Regions from separate parts of the Roseateles agri genome, predicted to be linked through region 2. Evidence: riboswitches for the same ligand, from Rfam matches in the RefSeq annotation. Region 2 holds a riboswitch; the other holds the start of a gene.
The links. A riboswitch is a leader RNA that binds a small molecule or an ion and turns the genes downstream of it on or off. The one in region 2 is predicted to bind cobalamin.
Positions count from the first base shown of each region.

Region 1: linked by a shared signal. The riboswitch ahead of cobO (cob(I)yrinic acid a,c-diamide adenosyltransferase) and the one ahead of SNE35_RS25615 (TonB-dependent receptor plug domain-containing protein) in region 2 are both predicted to bind cobalamin.

Region 1 covers NZ_JAXCLA010000004.1:384,075-391,798, reverse strand. Annotated here, with positions in the region: gene ribBA (bifunctional 3,4-dihydroxy-2-butanone-4-phosphate synthase/GTP cyclohydrolase II) at 1-282, opposite strand, end outside; gene ribD (bifunctional diaminohydroxyphosphoribosylaminopyrimidine deaminase/5-amino-6-(5-phosphoribosylamino)uracil reductase RibD) at 315-1,421, opposite strand; gene dusA (tRNA dihydrouridine(20/20a) synthase DusA) at 1,599-2,570, shown strand; gene SNE35_RS13745 (methylated-DNA--[protein]-cysteine S-methyltransferase) at 2,578-3,147, shown strand; gene SNE35_RS13740 (DEAD/DEAH box helicase) at 3,156-4,403, shown strand; gene SNE35_RS13735 (PEPxxWA-CTERM sorting domain-containing protein) at 4,547-5,512, shown strand; cobalamin riboswitch at 5,535-5,780, shown strand; gene cobO (cob(I)yrinic acid a,c-diamide adenosyltransferase) at 5,884-6,453, shown strand; gene SNE35_RS13725 (TonB-dependent receptor) at 6,470-7,724, shown strand, end outside.
Region 2 covers NZ_JAXCLA010000009.1:112,934-120,657, reverse strand. Annotated here, with positions in the region: gene SNE35_RS25650 (outer membrane lipoprotein LolB) at 1-9, shown strand, start outside; gene ispE (4-(cytidine 5'-diphospho)-2-C-methyl-D-erythritol kinase) at 17-943, shown strand; tRNA gene SNE35_RS25640 (tRNA-Gln) at 985-1,061, shown strand; gene SNE35_RS25635 (ribose-phosphate pyrophosphokinase) at 1,155-2,117, shown strand; gene SNE35_RS25630 (50S ribosomal protein L25/general stress protein Ctc) at 2,211-2,837, shown strand; gene pth (aminoacyl-tRNA hydrolase) at 2,919-3,569, shown strand; gene SNE35_RS25620 (hypothetical protein) at 3,566-4,000, shown strand; cobalamin riboswitch at 3,997-4,236, shown strand; gene SNE35_RS25615 (TonB-dependent receptor plug domain-containing protein) at 4,325-6,190, shown strand; gene cobU (bifunctional adenosylcobinamide kinase/adenosylcobinamide-phosphate guanylyltransferase) at 6,187-6,732, shown strand; gene SNE35_RS25605 (ABC transporter substrate-binding protein) at 6,729-7,592, shown strand; gene SNE35_RS25600 (FecCD family ABC transporter permease) at 7,589-7,724, shown strand, end outside.

The sequences.
Region 1 (7,724 bases), on a different contig from region 2:
GCCGGTGGCGGCCTCGATCGAGACGGTGAAGGCCGTGCCGTGCTTGGTGCCGTTGCGGGTGGCCATCGGCGGCAGCTGCAGGCGATCGCAGCGCTCGTTGGTCATTGTCAGGCAGATCAGGCCACGGCCGTACTTGGCCATGAAGTTGATCGCTTCGGGGGTGACGTGATCGGCGGCGATGACGAGGTCACCTTCGTTCTCGCGGTCTTCCTCGTCGACCAGAATGATCATGCGGCCGGCCGCCAGTTCGGCGACCAGCTCGGAAACGGGTGATATGGGCATGGGGCGGGATTGTAAGTGGCCCGCGCAAACCCTTAGATCTTGCGAGCCCTCAGCCGCAAGTCGGTGCCGACGGGCGTGCAGTCGACGAATTGCCAGTCGTCGATCGCGTCGGCCAGTGTCGTGAACGGCCCGAGCGCCGCCATGCCGCGGCCATCGCCGATCAGCTTGGGCGCGAGGTAGACCAGCAACTCGTCGACCAGGCCCTCGCGCAGCAGCGAACCGTTGAGCTTGTGGCCGGCTTCGACGTGCAGTTCGTTGATGCCCCGCCGGCCCAGGTCCTCCAGCACCGGCAGCAGGTCGACCTTGCCGCTGGCGTTGGGCAGGGTGACGATCTCGTTGTGCAGATCGGGGCGCGCCGCGCGGTCCACGGCGGCGTAGAGCAGCACCTCGCCGGGCGGCGCGAGGATCTTGGCCGCGGCATCGATCTCCAGTCGCGAATCGATGACGACGCGCAGCGGCTGCCGCGCGGTCTCCACCAGGCGCACATCCAGCCGCGGGTCGTCCTCGCGCACGGTGCCGATGCCGGTCAGCACGGCGCCGGCGCGTTTGCGCCAGGCGTGTCCATCGGCCCGCGCGGCCGGGCCGGTGATCCATTGGCTGACGCCGTTGTCCAGGGCCGTGCGGCCATCCAGCGAGGCGGCAACCTTCATCCGCACGAAGGGCCGCGCGCGCTGCATCCGCGAGAAGAAGCCGATGTTCAGCTCGCGCGACTCCTCGGCCAGCAGGCCCATCTCGGTCGCGATGCCGGCGGCAGCCAGGCGCGCCATGCCCTGGCCGGCCACCTGCGGGTTCGGATCGCCGACGGCCGCGACGACGCGCCCCAGGCCCGCTGCAATCAACGCGTCGCAGCAAGGTGGCGTGCGGCCGTGGTGGGAGCAGGGCTCCAGCGTCACGTAGGCGGTGGCGCCACGGACGTCGGTCCCGCGGGCCGCCGCATCGCGCAGTGCCATCACCTCTGCATGCGCCTGCCCAGCCGGCTGCGTGTGGCCGGCACCGAGCAAGCGGCCATCGGGCGCCACGATCACGCAGCCGACGCGCGGGTTGGGATCGGTCAAGCCGATGGCCTGTTCCGCCAGCGCGAGCGCGTGGCGCATGGCGGCGAGGTCGTCAGGGAAAAGGGTGGACTGCGGCTCGGACATGTCCGGCAGTCTAGAGCCTGTTGGCGCGAGGGCTGGGATAATGCCTACCCTTGATCTTGCCCGGGAAAAGTGCGCGCGCCACTGCGATGCGAAGCGCGCGAATGTGAAATGTCCGATCCGTTGTCCTCCCTGTCGAACCCAAGCACCGCCAGTCCGTGGAGGCTCAGCGTCGCGCCCATGCTCGACTGGACCGACCGCCACTGCCGCTACTTCCACCGCCTGCTGACCCGCCACACCTTGCTCTACACCGAGATGGTGACGACCGGCGCGCTGCTGCATGGCGACAAGCCGCGGCATCTGGATTTCAACGACGAGGAGCATCCGGTTGCGCTTCAGCTGGGCGGCTCGGAGCCGGCCGATCTGGCGGCCTGCGCGAAGCTGGCAGAGCAGTGGGGATACGACGAGGTCAACCTGAACTGCGGCTGCCCCAGCGAGCGGGTGCAGAAGGGCGCGTTCGGCGCCTGCCTGATGGCCGAGCCGGCCCTGGTGGCTGACGGCGTGAAGGCGATGCGCGATGCCTGTTCGATTCCGGTGACGGTCAAGCACCGCATCGGCATCGACCGCATCGAGAGCTACGACTTCGTGCGTGACTTCGTGGGCCAGATCGCGGAGGCCGGCTGCGAGGTCTTCATCGTCCATGCTCGCAATGCCTGGCTGCAGGGCCTGTCGCCGAAGGAGAACCGCGAGATCCCGCCGCTGCGCTACGAACTTGTGCACCGGCTCAAGCAGGAGTTCCCGGCGCTGACGATCGTGCTGAACGGCGGCGTCAAGGGCGACGATGAGATTGCCGAGCAGCTGCAGCACGTCGATGGCGTGATGGTCGGCCGCCAGGCCTATCACGAGCCCTGGCAGATGACCGGCTGGGACGAACGCTTCTTCGGCACTGCCGGTCCCGCCCTCAGTCGTGAGCAGGTCGAAGCCGCCTGGGTGGCTTACCTGGAGCGCCAGGGCGAGCGCTGGCCGCAGGCGGTGCGCCATTCGCTGGGCCTGTGGAACGGCCAGCCCGGTGCGCGGCGCTGGCGGCAGGTGTGGTCGGACCACAGGCTGAAGACGCTGGCGCCCGCGGCGGTGGCCGCGCTGGCGACGAAGGCGCGGCTGGAGCAGGTCGAGCGCGTGGCGGCCGAGCCGTCACGCGAGCTGGTGGCCTGAAGCAAGCTTGAGCGCCACCATCGAATTCCACTGCTATGACACGCCGCTGGGCGCCTGCGGCATCGCCTGGGACGCGCGCGGCGTGATCGTGGGCTCGCAGCTGCCTGAAGCCACGCCCGGCGAGACGCGCGACCGCATGCGTGGCCGCTTCCCAATGGCCCGCGAATCGGCCGCGCCGCCGCCCAGCGTGCTGCGCGCGATGATCGCCGTGCGCCGCCTGCTGGCCGGCGAGACCAACGACATCGACGAGCTGCTTGCCGTCGAGCTGGACGACAGCGGCGTGCCCGAGTTCAATCGCCAGGTCCTCGCGTTGACGCGCCGCATCCCGGTCGGCCAGACGCTCACCTACGGCGAGGTCGCCGCGCGCCTGGGCCAGCCCGGCGCGGCGCGCGCGGTGGGTCAGGCCGAGGGCCACAATCCGTTTGCACCGATCGTGCCCTGCCACCGCGTGATGGGCAGTGGTGGCGTCGGCACCGGTTTCTCCGCACACGGCGGCATAACGACCAAGCTGAAGCTGCTGGGCATCGAAGCCCGCGCCGCCGGCCAGATGGCCGGCGAGCAGACCGATCTTTTCTGAAAGCAACGATGTCATTCCACACGCTGGGCCTTGCGCCCGCACTCGTGCGCGCCGTGCGCGAGCAGCAGGGCTATCACGCCCCCACGTCGATCCAGGAGGCCGCCATCCCGGCGATCCTGCGCGGCGCCGACGTGCTCGGTCTGGCCCAGACAGGCTCGGGCAAGACGGCCGCCTTCGCGCTGCCGCTGCTGCAGCGGGTGATCGAGCGCCAGGGCCTGCGGCAGCTGACTGCCATCGTGCTGGCGCCGACGCGCGAACTGGCGGTGCAGACCGGCGAGGTGCTGCGTGAGCTGGCGCGTTCGTTGCCGCAGCGCCTGAAGATTGCCGTCGCCTTCGGCGGCGTGTCGATCAACCCGCAGCTGATGGGTCTGCGCGGCGGCTGCGACATCGTCGTCGCGACGCCGGGCCGCTTCCTCGACCTGGTGGACCATAACGCGCTGCGCCTGGACGGCGTGCAGATGCTGGTGCTCGACGAGGCCGACCGCCTGCTCGACCTCGGCTTCAGCGAGGAACTGCAGCGCATCCTCGCGCTGCTGCCGGCGCGGCGCCAGAACCTGTTCTTCTCGGCCACCTTCGCGCCGGCCGTGCGCAGCTTGGCCGATGGCCTGCTGCACGAGCCCGAGCGCATCGAGATCGCGCCGGAGCCGGTGCGCACCGACGCGATCCAGCAGCGCGCGATCCATGTGGACACGGCCGACCGCACGCCGCTGCTGCGCCACCTGCTGGAGACCGAGGGCTGGACCCGCGCGCTGGTCTTCGTCGCCACCAAGTACGCCACCGAACACGTTGCTGACAAGCTGTGGGCCAAGGGCATCAAGGCCGCGTCGTTGCACGGCGAGCTGAGCCAGGGCGCCCGCACCAAGGTGCTGGCCGCGCTGAAGAGCGGCGAGGTGGCCGTGCTGGTGGCGACCGACCTCGCGGCCCGCGGCCTGGACATTCCCGAGCTGCCAGCCGTCGTCAACTACGACCTGCCGCGCGCCGCTGCCGACTACACGCACCGCATCGGCCGAACCGGCCGCGCTGGCGCCACCGGCGTCGCGGTGAGCTTCGTCCCGGCCGACGCCGAAGCCCACTTTCGCCTGATCGAGAAGCGCCAGGGCCAGCGCGTGCCGCGCGAGCAGGTGGCCGGCTTCGAGCCGAAGGAAGTCGCCAGCGAGGCGCTGGCCACCGGCGGCGTGAAGGGCAAGCGACCGAGCAAGAAGGACAAGCTGCGGGCCGCGGCTGCTGCAGCTGGGGCGGCCGGTCGGGAACTCTAAGGCCGCCGCAGATTCGCTTGGGGGGTTGTCCATCCGGCGCGGACGCATGCGCCGGATGGATGCGGTGCGTCATGGACCTGACGCTTCCCGCCGGTAGTTTCAGGCGCAGGCATCCCGCCTGCATCACTCCCCAAGAGACTCCCATGAACGCAAAAGCAGTTTTCAAACCCCACCTGTCCAAGGCGCTCTGCGTCGCCGCTATCGCCGTGATGGCGGGTAACGCGCTCGCCGAGACCTGGGTGCAGACCGGTGTGGACCGTTTCACCGGCTCGGCCGCCAGCGCCAAGGGCCAGGGCCTGGTCTGGACCGGGTCGTCGTGGATCTTTTCCTCGAGCAACGGCCTGGAGCGCACGGACGCCGCGTTCAACCGCGTCCAGAACGTCAATCCGGCGATTCCGGCCGAGCTGTTCAACCCGTCTGCAGCGGCGCCGAAGGGCTTGAACCACATCGGTGACCTGGACGTCGCAGGCAACACGCTGTACATCGCACTCGACTCTTCGACCGCCGACCAGCCAGGCGGCGGCAAGTACAACACGCCGGTCATCGCGCTGTATGACGCGACCACCTTGACCTATACCGGCCAGTCCTACGCGCTGACCGCGCCCGGCGGCGTGCAGGACATTGCCAGCTGGGTCGCCGTGGATGCGGCTGCCGGCCTGGGCTACGGCATGGCGTACGACAACGCAACGCAGTTGAGCGTCTACAACCTGGCCGACTGGAGCTTCAAGGAATACGTGCCGCTCTCGCACAACCTCGATCAGGTGCAGGGCGGCAAGCTGTTCGGCGACTGGATGTACATGTCGTCGGACGGCGCCGAGAAGGAGATCTATCGCACCAACGTGAAGACGGGTGCGGTCGAAGACTTGTTCAGCATCAACCTTGGCGCGCCGCAGGAGATCGAGGGCCTTTCGTTCGCGCAGGACGCCAGCGGCAACGTCACGCTCAATGTGCTCAACCGCGAGGCCGTCGACGGGGTCAGCGGCGTGGCGCTCTATCACTTCAGCATCGCGGCCGTGCCGGAGCCGGCCACCTTTGTGCTGATGTTGACGGGCTTCGCGCTCGTCGGCGGTGCGGCCCGGCGCTCGCGGAGCAGGGCGCGGCAGGCCTGACGCGGCCGGGAGTCTTTCGCACCGTAGAATCCGCCCCGTTGGTGCTCGCGGCGTGGTTCACGCGCCGCAGTTCAACGGGAATCAGGGAGGACCGGGCCGCATCGCTGGCGAGGTCCCAACCTGAGCTGCCCCCGCAACGGTAAGTGGACGAATCCTCGCGGATTCAACTTTCCATCACACAGCCACTGGGCGTTCTGAACACGCGCCTGGGAAGGCTTTGGCAAGTCTGTCCACCAGCCCGGATACCGGCCAACGAGGCGCCGCGCGTTCGCGCGCGGCACGTACGCCCACAGGCCGTCGGGGAAGACGGTGAGGGCATGGAGGCTGGTCGGTCGTTCTCGGCAGCCGGCCTCTGCAGAAGAGACTCTCCGATGGAAATCGAAACTCCGCCGGTCCTGCGCGATACCCCGAAGCCGCAGGGCGAACGCCGTGGCCTGGTCATCGTGCACACCGGTACCGGCAAGGGCAAGAGCACGGCCGCCTTCGGCCTGGCGCTGCGCGCGCACGGCCGCGGCAAGAAGGTCAAGGTCTACCAGTTCATGAAGGTGCCGTCGGCCCGCTTCGGCGAGCACCGGCTGTTCGAGCAACTGGGCATTCCGATCGAGGGCCTGGGCGATGGCTTCAGCTGGAAGAGCCGCGATCTGGACCACTCCGCCGAACTGGCGCTGGCCGGCTGGACCAAGGCCGAGGCCACGATCCGCGCCGGCGAACACTTCATGGTGGTGCTGGACGAGATCATGTACCCGCTGCGCTATGGCTGGGTGCCGCTGGAGCCCGTGCTGGCCTGCCTGCGCGAGCGCCCCGCCCACGTGCATGTGGTGCTGACCGGCCGTGGTGCGCCGCAGGAGCTGGTGGACCTGGCCGACACGGTCACCGAGATGACGCTGATCAAGCATCACTTCAAGGCCGGTGTGCCCGCGCAACGCGGCATCGAAGACTGATCGATAGAGAGTTCCCATGAAGACCCAACTGACAGCCCTTGGCATGGCCATCGGCACGCTGGGCGCGAGCCTGCCCGCCTGCGCGCAAAACAACAACACCCTGCCCACCGTCTCCGTCACCGCAACGAGCCTGGGTAGCCTGGGCCTGGACCAGCCTTCGGCCACCGGCTCACGCCTGGGCCTGACGCCGATGGAAACGCCGGCGAGCATCGCCACGCTGGACGCCGACGCCATCGCCGAGCGCAGCATCACGCGCGCGCAAGACGCGGCTGTGCAACTGCCCGGCCTCAGCCAGGCGCCCGAGCCCGGCAACGGCGGCAGCTCGCTGAGCGCACGCGGCTTCGCCGGCCACAGCTCGGTGGCGCAGATGATCGACGGCACGCGGCTGGTCGTCGCCTTCGGCACGGTGACCTATCCGTTCTCGACCTGGCCGCTGGCCTCGGTCGACGTGCTCTCGGGCCCGGCCTCGGTGCTGTACGGCGACGGCGCGATCGGCGCGGCCGTCAACTACGTGACCAAGCGCCCGGTGTTCGACCGCACCGAGCGTGAGGCCTTCCTCAGCTACGGCTCCTTCAACACGGTGCAGGGCGGCGTCGGCCTGCGCGGGCCGATCAACGAGGTGGCGGCCTATTCGGTCTACGTGGATGCGAGCAAGAGCGACGGCGAGCGCCGCGACAGCGCCTATGAGCGGCAGAACTACGCGCTGGCGCTGAGCCTGCGGCCGAGCCGTGACCTGAACGTCACGCTCTCGCTGGACGGCGGCCGCAACAACGATGCCCGCTACTACGGCACGCCGCTGCTGCCCGACGGCAGCGTGGACAAGCGCCTGATCGACACCAGCTTCAACGTCGGCAACGCGCTGGTCCGCTACAAGGACGATATGTGGCGCGCCAAGGTCGAGTACCGCGTCAACGACGACGTGCAGCTGCACAACGAGACCTACTACCTGACGGCCAAGCGCCACTGGCGCAACAGCGAGGACTACTACTTCGACGACAGCGGCACGCAGGTCGTGCGCGACTCCTTCCTGGAGATCCTGCACGACCAGAAGCAGACCGGCAATCGCACCGACCTCAGCATCAGCGGCACGCTCGGCGGGCTGAAGAACCAACTGGTCGCCGGCCTGGACTGGTACCGCACGACCTTGCTGCACACGAACAACTCGCCCTATGTGGACGGCGACAGCGTCGTCGACCCGTACAAGGTTGTGCCCGGCGTGTTCGACAGCCTGTCGCCGACGGCGCCGGGCCGCCACTCGGCGCTCAGCAACA
Region 2 (7,724 bases):
AAAACCTAAGCACTGCATGCACGCGATCTACGACGTCCCCGCCCCGGCCAAGCTCAACCTGTTCCTGCACGTCGTCGGCAAGCGACCCGACGGCTATCACCTGCTGCAATCGATCTTCGCCTTGATCGACTGGGCGGACACGCTGCACTTCGAGCGCCGCACCGACGGTCAACTGGCCCGCCACGACAGCGAAGGCGCCGGCCTGCCGCCGGACGACCTGTGCCTGCGCGCCGCTCGCGCGCTGCAAGCCGCCAGCGGCTGCACCTTGGGTGCCGACATCCACATCGAGAAGCGCCTGCCCGCCGGCGCCGGCATGGGCGGCGGCTCGTCCGACGCGGCCTCCACCCTGCTCGCGCTGAACCGGCTGTGGGGTCTGAACCTGTCTTTACAAAAATTAAAAGAACTGGGTTTGAGTCTCGGTGCTGACGTGCCTTTCTTCCTGGGCGGAACGCACGCGTTTGTCGAAGGCATCGGCGAAATCCTGCATCCGATCGAATTGCCGGCCCAGCGTTTCGCCGTGATCAAACCGGCCGCCAGCATCGCCACCAAGGAAATTTTTTCCTCGCCTCTCTTGGCAAGGTCCGATTCCGTGGCTATAGTAGCGGGCTTTCCTGCACACAACGGCAGCGAGAACAAAACGAGGGAAATAGAACGCTTCCTAAGCGGCTTCGGCAGAAATGATCTGCAGAAAGCGGCAGAAGCAGCAAGCCCTGAAGTGGTTCAAGCGCTGGCGATACTGGAAGCGAAGTTCGGCAACAGCCGGATGACGGGATCAGGTAGCGCGGTGTTTGCGAACGTTGCGAGCAAGGAAGAAAGTACTGAAAAAGGCACAGTCGATCAATCCACGGCGACAATGTTGCAGGGCGAGTTTCCTGCAGGATGGATTGGAAGGATGTGCCGCAGTCTGGAGCATCACCCCTTGAAGGGCTGGGCAAGAGACTGAGACAAGTTGATAGGGTGCAGCAGCTCTGCTGTGTCCTGTGTAGGGGAGTCGCCAAGTTGGTCAAGGCATCGGATTTTGATTCCGACATGCGAGGGTTCGAGTCCTTCCTCCCCTGCCAAACGTTCTGAGAGCCTGCCGCCGCGCAGGCTCTGTTTCGTAAGACCGGGACACGCGGGCAGTGGCCTCGGGTCCTCTCTCAAAAGGATGGCCCGTGCTGCTCAATACCGTCCTCTTCACCGGCAACGCAAACCCGGTCCTCTCCCAGGAAATCGCTTCCCATCTCGGTCTCGAGCTGGGCAAGGCCGTCGTCGGTCGTTTCTCCGATGGTGAAGTCACCGTCGAGATCCAGCAGAACGTGCGCGCCCGCGACGTCTTCATCGTCCAGCCCACTTGCGCGCCGACGAACGAAAACCTGATGGAACTGCTGATCATGGTCGATGCGATGAAGCGCGCCAGCGCACGCCGCATCACCGCCGTGATCCCCTACTTCGGCTATGCCCGCCAGGACCGCCGCCCGCGTTCGACGCGCGTGCCGATCTCGGCCAAGGTCGTCGCCAACCTGCTGGAAACCGTCGGCGTCGAGCGCGTGCTGACGATGGACCTGCACGCCGATCAGATCCAGGGCTTCTTCGACATTCCGGTCGACAACATCTACGCCAGCCCGGTCCTGCTGTCCGACCTGAAGGCCCGCAACTACTCGAACCTGGTGGTCGTCAGCCCCGACGTCGGCGGCGTTGTGCGTGCCCGCGCGCTGGCCAAGCAGCTCGGCTGCGACCTGGCCATCATCGACAAGCGCCGCCCGGCCGCCAACGTCTCCGAAGTGATGCACGTGATCGGCGAGATCGACGGCCGCAACTGCGTGATCATGGACGACATGATCGACACGGCCGGCACGCTGGTGAAGGCCGCCGAGGTGCTGAAAGACCGCGGCGCCAAAAGCGTGTTCGCCTATTGCACCCACCCGATCCTGTCGGGCCCGGCGATCGAGCGCATCTCGAAGTCGGCGCTCGACGAAGTCGTCATCAGCAACACCATTCCCTTGAACGAAGCGGCCAAGGCCTGCGGCAAGATCCGCCAGCTGTCGGTTGCCTTCCTCTTTGCCGAAACGATCCGCCGCATCTCGGACGGCGAATCGGTCACCTCTTTGTTTAGCGAGCAGAACAACAACTTCTGACGTTGTCCTGAGCGCGACAAACGCAGGAGCCTGGTCGCGGGCCCTGCAAACCGGCCCGTCATGGGGATGAGCCGGCAACTTTTGGAGTTAACTATGCAATTCACCGCTTTCGAGCGCAAGCTGCAGGGGACCGGAGCGAGCCGCCGCCTGCGTATCTCGGGCAAGGTTCCGGGCATCGTCTACGGCGCCGGCGAGCCGACCATGATCGAGCTGGATCACAACGCGCTGTTCCACGCCATGAAGAAGGAAGCCTTCCACAGCACCATCCTCGAGATGGAACTGAACGGCGCCAAGTCGCAAGTGCTGCTGCGTGACTTCCAGATGCACCCGTACAAGCAGCAAGTGCTGCACTGCGACTTCCAGCGCGTGGACAGCACCACGAAGATCACCAAGAAGATCCCTCTGCACTTCATCGGCGAAGCCGAATCGCCGGCCGTCAAGACCGACAAGTGCACGGTCAACCACGTGATCACCGAGCTGCTGATCAGCTGCTTGGCCCAGCAACTGCCCGAGTTCATCGAAGTCGACCTGAGCGGCCTGACCCTGGGTCACTCGCTGCACGTCAATGACCTGAAGCTGCCCGCCGGCGTCAAGGCCATCGTGCACGGCAAGCCGAACCCGGCCATCGCCACGGCCGTTCCGCCGGTCGCTGAAGAAGTCATCGTCGCCGCCGCTCCGGCCGCCGACGACGGCAAGGGCAAGAAGAAGGGCAAGAAGTAATTCTTCCCCCCAGCTTCCTGCTGCGAAGGCCCCGCTCTGCGGGGCCTTTTGCTTTCCGGCGCCCGCCGATAATCCCGCCCCATGATTCGACTCTTTGTCGGCCTCGGCAATCCGGGCCATGAATACGAGCAGACCCGCCACAACGCCGGCTTCTGGTGGATCGACGCGCTGGCCCGCGGCCTGAACGTGCAGCCCCGGCCCGAGAGCAGCTACTTCGGCCTCGTCGCGAGGGTCAACAACGCGCCGGGCACCGACGGCCCGATCTGGCTGCTGCAGCCGATGACCTACATGAACCTCAGCGGCAAGTCGGTCGCCGCGCTGGCGCGCTTCTTCAAGATCGCGCCGGAGGAGATCCTGGCGATCCACGACGAGCTCGACATCGAGCCCGGCCAGATGAAGTTCAAGCAGGGCGGCGGCAACGGCGGCCACAACGGACTGAAGGACATGCAGGCCCAGCTCGGCAGCGCCAACTTCTGGCGCCTGCGCCTGGGCATCGGTCACCCCGGCATCAAGGCCGAAGTCTCCGGCTACGTGCTGCGCCGCCCGCCGATCGCCGAGCGGCAACTGATCGAGGACTGCATCCAGAAGTCGATGGACGCGGTGCCGCAGATGCTGTCCGGCCAGCTCGACAAGGCGATGACGAAGATCCACGCCAAGCCGCCGCGCCCGAAGCCGCCGAAGCCGGAACCCAAGCCCGAAGCCATCCCCGCCTCGAAGGAAGCCGAATCATGAAGTACCGGTCTGCGCCCTCGTTCGTCCTGATGACTCTTGCCCTAGCGGCCCTAACGCTCAGCCTCGACGCAGCCGCGCAGACCGAATCCCGCAGCGCCACTGTGTACCGCTGCGGCAAGGACGGTCGCGAGCTGCGCGACGCGCCCTGTCCCGCCAACCCGAAGGCCACGGCCGAGCAGGTCGCCTACGACCAGCCGAGCGCCGCCGACGAGCAGGCCGCACGCCAGCTCGCCGCCCGTGACGCGAAGCAGGCCGATGCGCTGCAGAAGGACCGCCTGAAGCAGGAAGCCGAGCAACGCCGCCGCACCGCCGCTGCCGGCCGCATGAGCCCCGCCGCGGCGCCCGTGCAGCCCGCCAGCGCACCACAGCCGCTGGTCACCAAGCGGCCCAAGCTCAAGCGCCCGCACAAACCGAAGGTCACCGCCGGCTAGAATCCCGCGCTGTTGGTGCTCGCGCCGGCCCCCAAGGCCGATGCAGTTAAACGGGAATCAGGAAGGTGGACCTCGCCGAGGCGCGCCCAACCTGAGCTGTCCCCGCAACGGTAAGTGGACGGAGCCTCCTTTCGGCTCCAACTCTTGTACTCGCTCCACTGGTGCTTCGCTGCACTGGGAAGGACTCAAGGGTCGCCTCCACCAGCCCGGATACCGGCCAACAAGGTGATGCGGCGCGCTTGTCAGCACGCATCGAACGACAGGCGCTCAGCGGGTGAGCTGAACGCCTGGGCTTGTATCCATCGGTCCCTCGCGACCCTATCCATGACTCATCGCAACACCCGTCTTGCGCTGGCCGCCCTGGCCGCGCTTTCCTCGTCCGTCGTCTCCGTCCACGCGGCCGAGCAGATCGATCCCGTCGTCGTCACCGCCACCCGCGAGCCGCAGAAGCTCAGCGAGGTGATCGCCGACCTGACCGTCATCACCCGCGAGCAGATCGAGAGCCAAGGCTTCGGCGGCGTGGCCGACCTGCTGCGCAACACCGGCGCCGTCGAGATGACGCGCAACGGCACGCCCGCATCGACGACCTCGCTGTTCATCCGCGGTGCCGAGACGCGCCACACGGTCGTGCTGATCGACGGCGTGCGGGTCGACTCGCAATCGACCGGCGGCGCCAGCTGGAACGGCATCCCGCTGAGCCAGATCGACCACATCGAAATCCTCAAGGGCCCGGCCAGCGCCATCTACGGCTCCGACGCCGTCGGCGGCGTTGTGCAGATCTTCACCCGCAAGGGCGTGGCCGGTAAGACACAGCTGGACCTCGGCATCGGCGCCGGCAACCTCGGCACGCGCCGCGCCGACGCCAGCATCAGCGGTGGCAACGGCATGTTCGACTACGCCGTCTCGCTGGCCGGCGAACGCAGCGACGGCTTCAACGCCACGACCCCGGCCAACACCTTCTCCTATCTGCCCGACCGCGACGGTTGGCGCAGCCACAGCGGCAGCCTGCGCCTGGGCGCACAGCTGAACGCACAGCACCGCGTCGAACTCACCGCGCTGAAGAGCCATGTCGACGGCCAGTACGACGACTCCACCTTCACGCCCGATGCCGACGACCACAGCATCCAGGACACCCGCGCCACCGGCCTCAGCTGGAAGGCGCAATGGCTGCCCGCGCTGCAGACGCAGCTGAGCGTCGGCGAGTCGAAGGAGCACTACGAGACCAAGCCGGACGCCTACGTCACCGACACCCGCGTGCGCACCGTCTCGCTGAACGGTTCCTACATGCTCGCCGCCGGCCAGCAAGTCACCGTCCTCGCGGAGCGGCGCGAAGACCTGCTCGACAACACCGGCCTCGTCACCGCCGGCGTCGGCAAGCGGCACGAGAACGCGCTGGCGCTGGGCTACCTGCTGCACACCGGCCCGCTGAACGTCCAGGCCTTTGCGCGCCGCGACGACGACAGCCAGTTCGGCGGCGTCAACACCGGCACCCTGATGGCCGGCTACGAGTTCGCGCCGGGCCTGCGTGTGGTGGCCTCGGCCGGCAACTCGTTCCGTGCGCCCACGCTGTACCAGATCGGCACCGTCTACGGCCCCGACCTGAGCCTCCCCGGCGTCCAGCCGCTGAATGCCGAACGCGGCCATAACGTCGAGATCGGACTGAAGTACAACGTCGGCGACAACGAGTTCTCCGCCACCGCCTACCGCAACCGCGTCAACGACCTGATCGTCTTCGGCGCGGCCGGCACCTGCCAAAGCACCTTCGGCTGCTACCAGAACGTCGCGCAGGCGCGGCTGCAGGGCCTGAGCCTTGCCGCCGGCACCAAGCTGGGCATCGTGAACCTCGGCGCCACGCTGGACCTGCAGGCGCCGAAGAACACGGCCACCGGCCTGATCCTGCAGCGCCGCGCCAAGACCTTCGGCACCCTGCGCGCCGACACGACCCTGGCCGACTGGACCTTCGGCGGCAACGTGCAGTTCTCCGGCCAGCGCTACAACGATGCGGCCAACAAGCAGGCCCTGGGCGGCTATGCGCTGCTGAACCTGGAAGCCGCGTACAAGATCCGTCGCGACCTGAGCCTGCAGCTGAACGTCGACAACGCCGCCGACAAGCCCTACTCGACCGCCACCGGCTACGCCTCGGCGCCGCGCACGGTCTTCATCGGCCTGCGCTACACGCCGACGCTGTGAGGATCGGCCATCACCTGATCGTCGGCGGCCAGCGCAGCGGCAAGTCGGGGCAAGCCGAGCGGCTGGCCCTGGCCTCAGGCCAGGAGGTCTGCGTAATCGCCACCGCGCAGGCCGGCGACCAGGAGATGGCCGAGCGCATCGCGCATCACCGCGCGATGCGCCCCGCCGCCTTCCGCACCGTCGAGGCGCCGCTGGCGCTGGCCGAGGTGCTGCGCGCCGAGGCCCAGCCCGGCCGCCTGCTGCTGGTCGATTGCCTGACCTTGTGGCTCACCAACTGGCTGATGCCGCTGGAAGGCCCGTCCGACCTGCACGCCTGGCAGCGCGAGCGCCAGGCCCTGCTGGACCTGATGCCGGACCTGCCCTCGCCGTTGATCATGATCTCCAACGAGGTCGGCTGGGGCGTGTCGCCGATGAGCCGCGAAGCGCGCTTCTTCGTCGACGAACTGGGCCGGCTGAACCAGGCCGTGGCCAGCCGTTGCAGGACACTCACGCTGATGGTGGCCGGCCAGCCCTGGAGCCGCACCGTCATCCCCACACCATGAAAAGACTGCTTCTTTCCCTGCTGCTGACGACGCTCGCCGCCGGCGCCCAGGCCTACGAGCTGAAGGACGACCTCGGCCGCACCAGCCAGTGGTCCGCGCCGCCGCGGCGCATCGTCAGCATGGTGCCCTCGCTGACCGAGTCGGTCTGCGAGCTGGGTGCCTGCGCGAAGCTGGTCGGCGTCGACCGCTATTCCAACTTCCCGGCCTCGGTGGACGCGCTGCCCAAGCTCGGCGGCATGGACGACACCAACGTCGAGATGATCGTCGCGCTGAAGCCCGACGTCGTGCTGGTCGCGCCGTCCTCGCGCGTAGCCGAGCGGCTGCAGTCGCTGGGGCTCGCCGTCGTCGTGATGGACAGCAAGTCCTACCGCGACGTCGAGCGCGTGCTCGGCAAGCTGGGCACCCTGCTGGCAGTGCCCGATGCCGGGCGGGTCTGGCACCGCATCGAGGCCGGTGTCGGCGCCGCCGCGCAGAGCCTGCCGGCTTTAGCCAAGGGCGCGCGCGTCTACTACGAGGTGGCCAGCGGCCCCTACGCCGCCGGCGAGTCGTCCTTCATGGGCGAGTTGCTGAGCCGCCTGGGCGCGCGCAACATCATCCCGGCCAGCATGGGCCCGTTCCCGAAGATCAATCCGGAGTTCGTCGTCCAAGCGGACCCGCAGGTCATCATGATGGGCCAGCGCGATGCCGGCGGCGTCGTCGACCGGCCCGGCTGGAACCGCATCTCCGCCGTGCGCGACAAGCGCATCTGCGTCTTCACCCGCGAAGAAGGCGACGTGCTCGTGCGCCCCGGCCCGCGCCTGGCGGAAGCGGCGCAGATCATGGCTCGTTGCTTGAGAGATACCGCGAGCAAGGCCCGATGACACGCCCTGCCCCGCTGCTGGCCATCCTGCTGGCCCTGTCGGCGGCGCTGCTGCTGCTGGGCATCACGGTCGGCAGCACCGGCATCGGCTGGCCGGCGGACGAGATCGGTCGCCAGATCGTCTGGGACATCC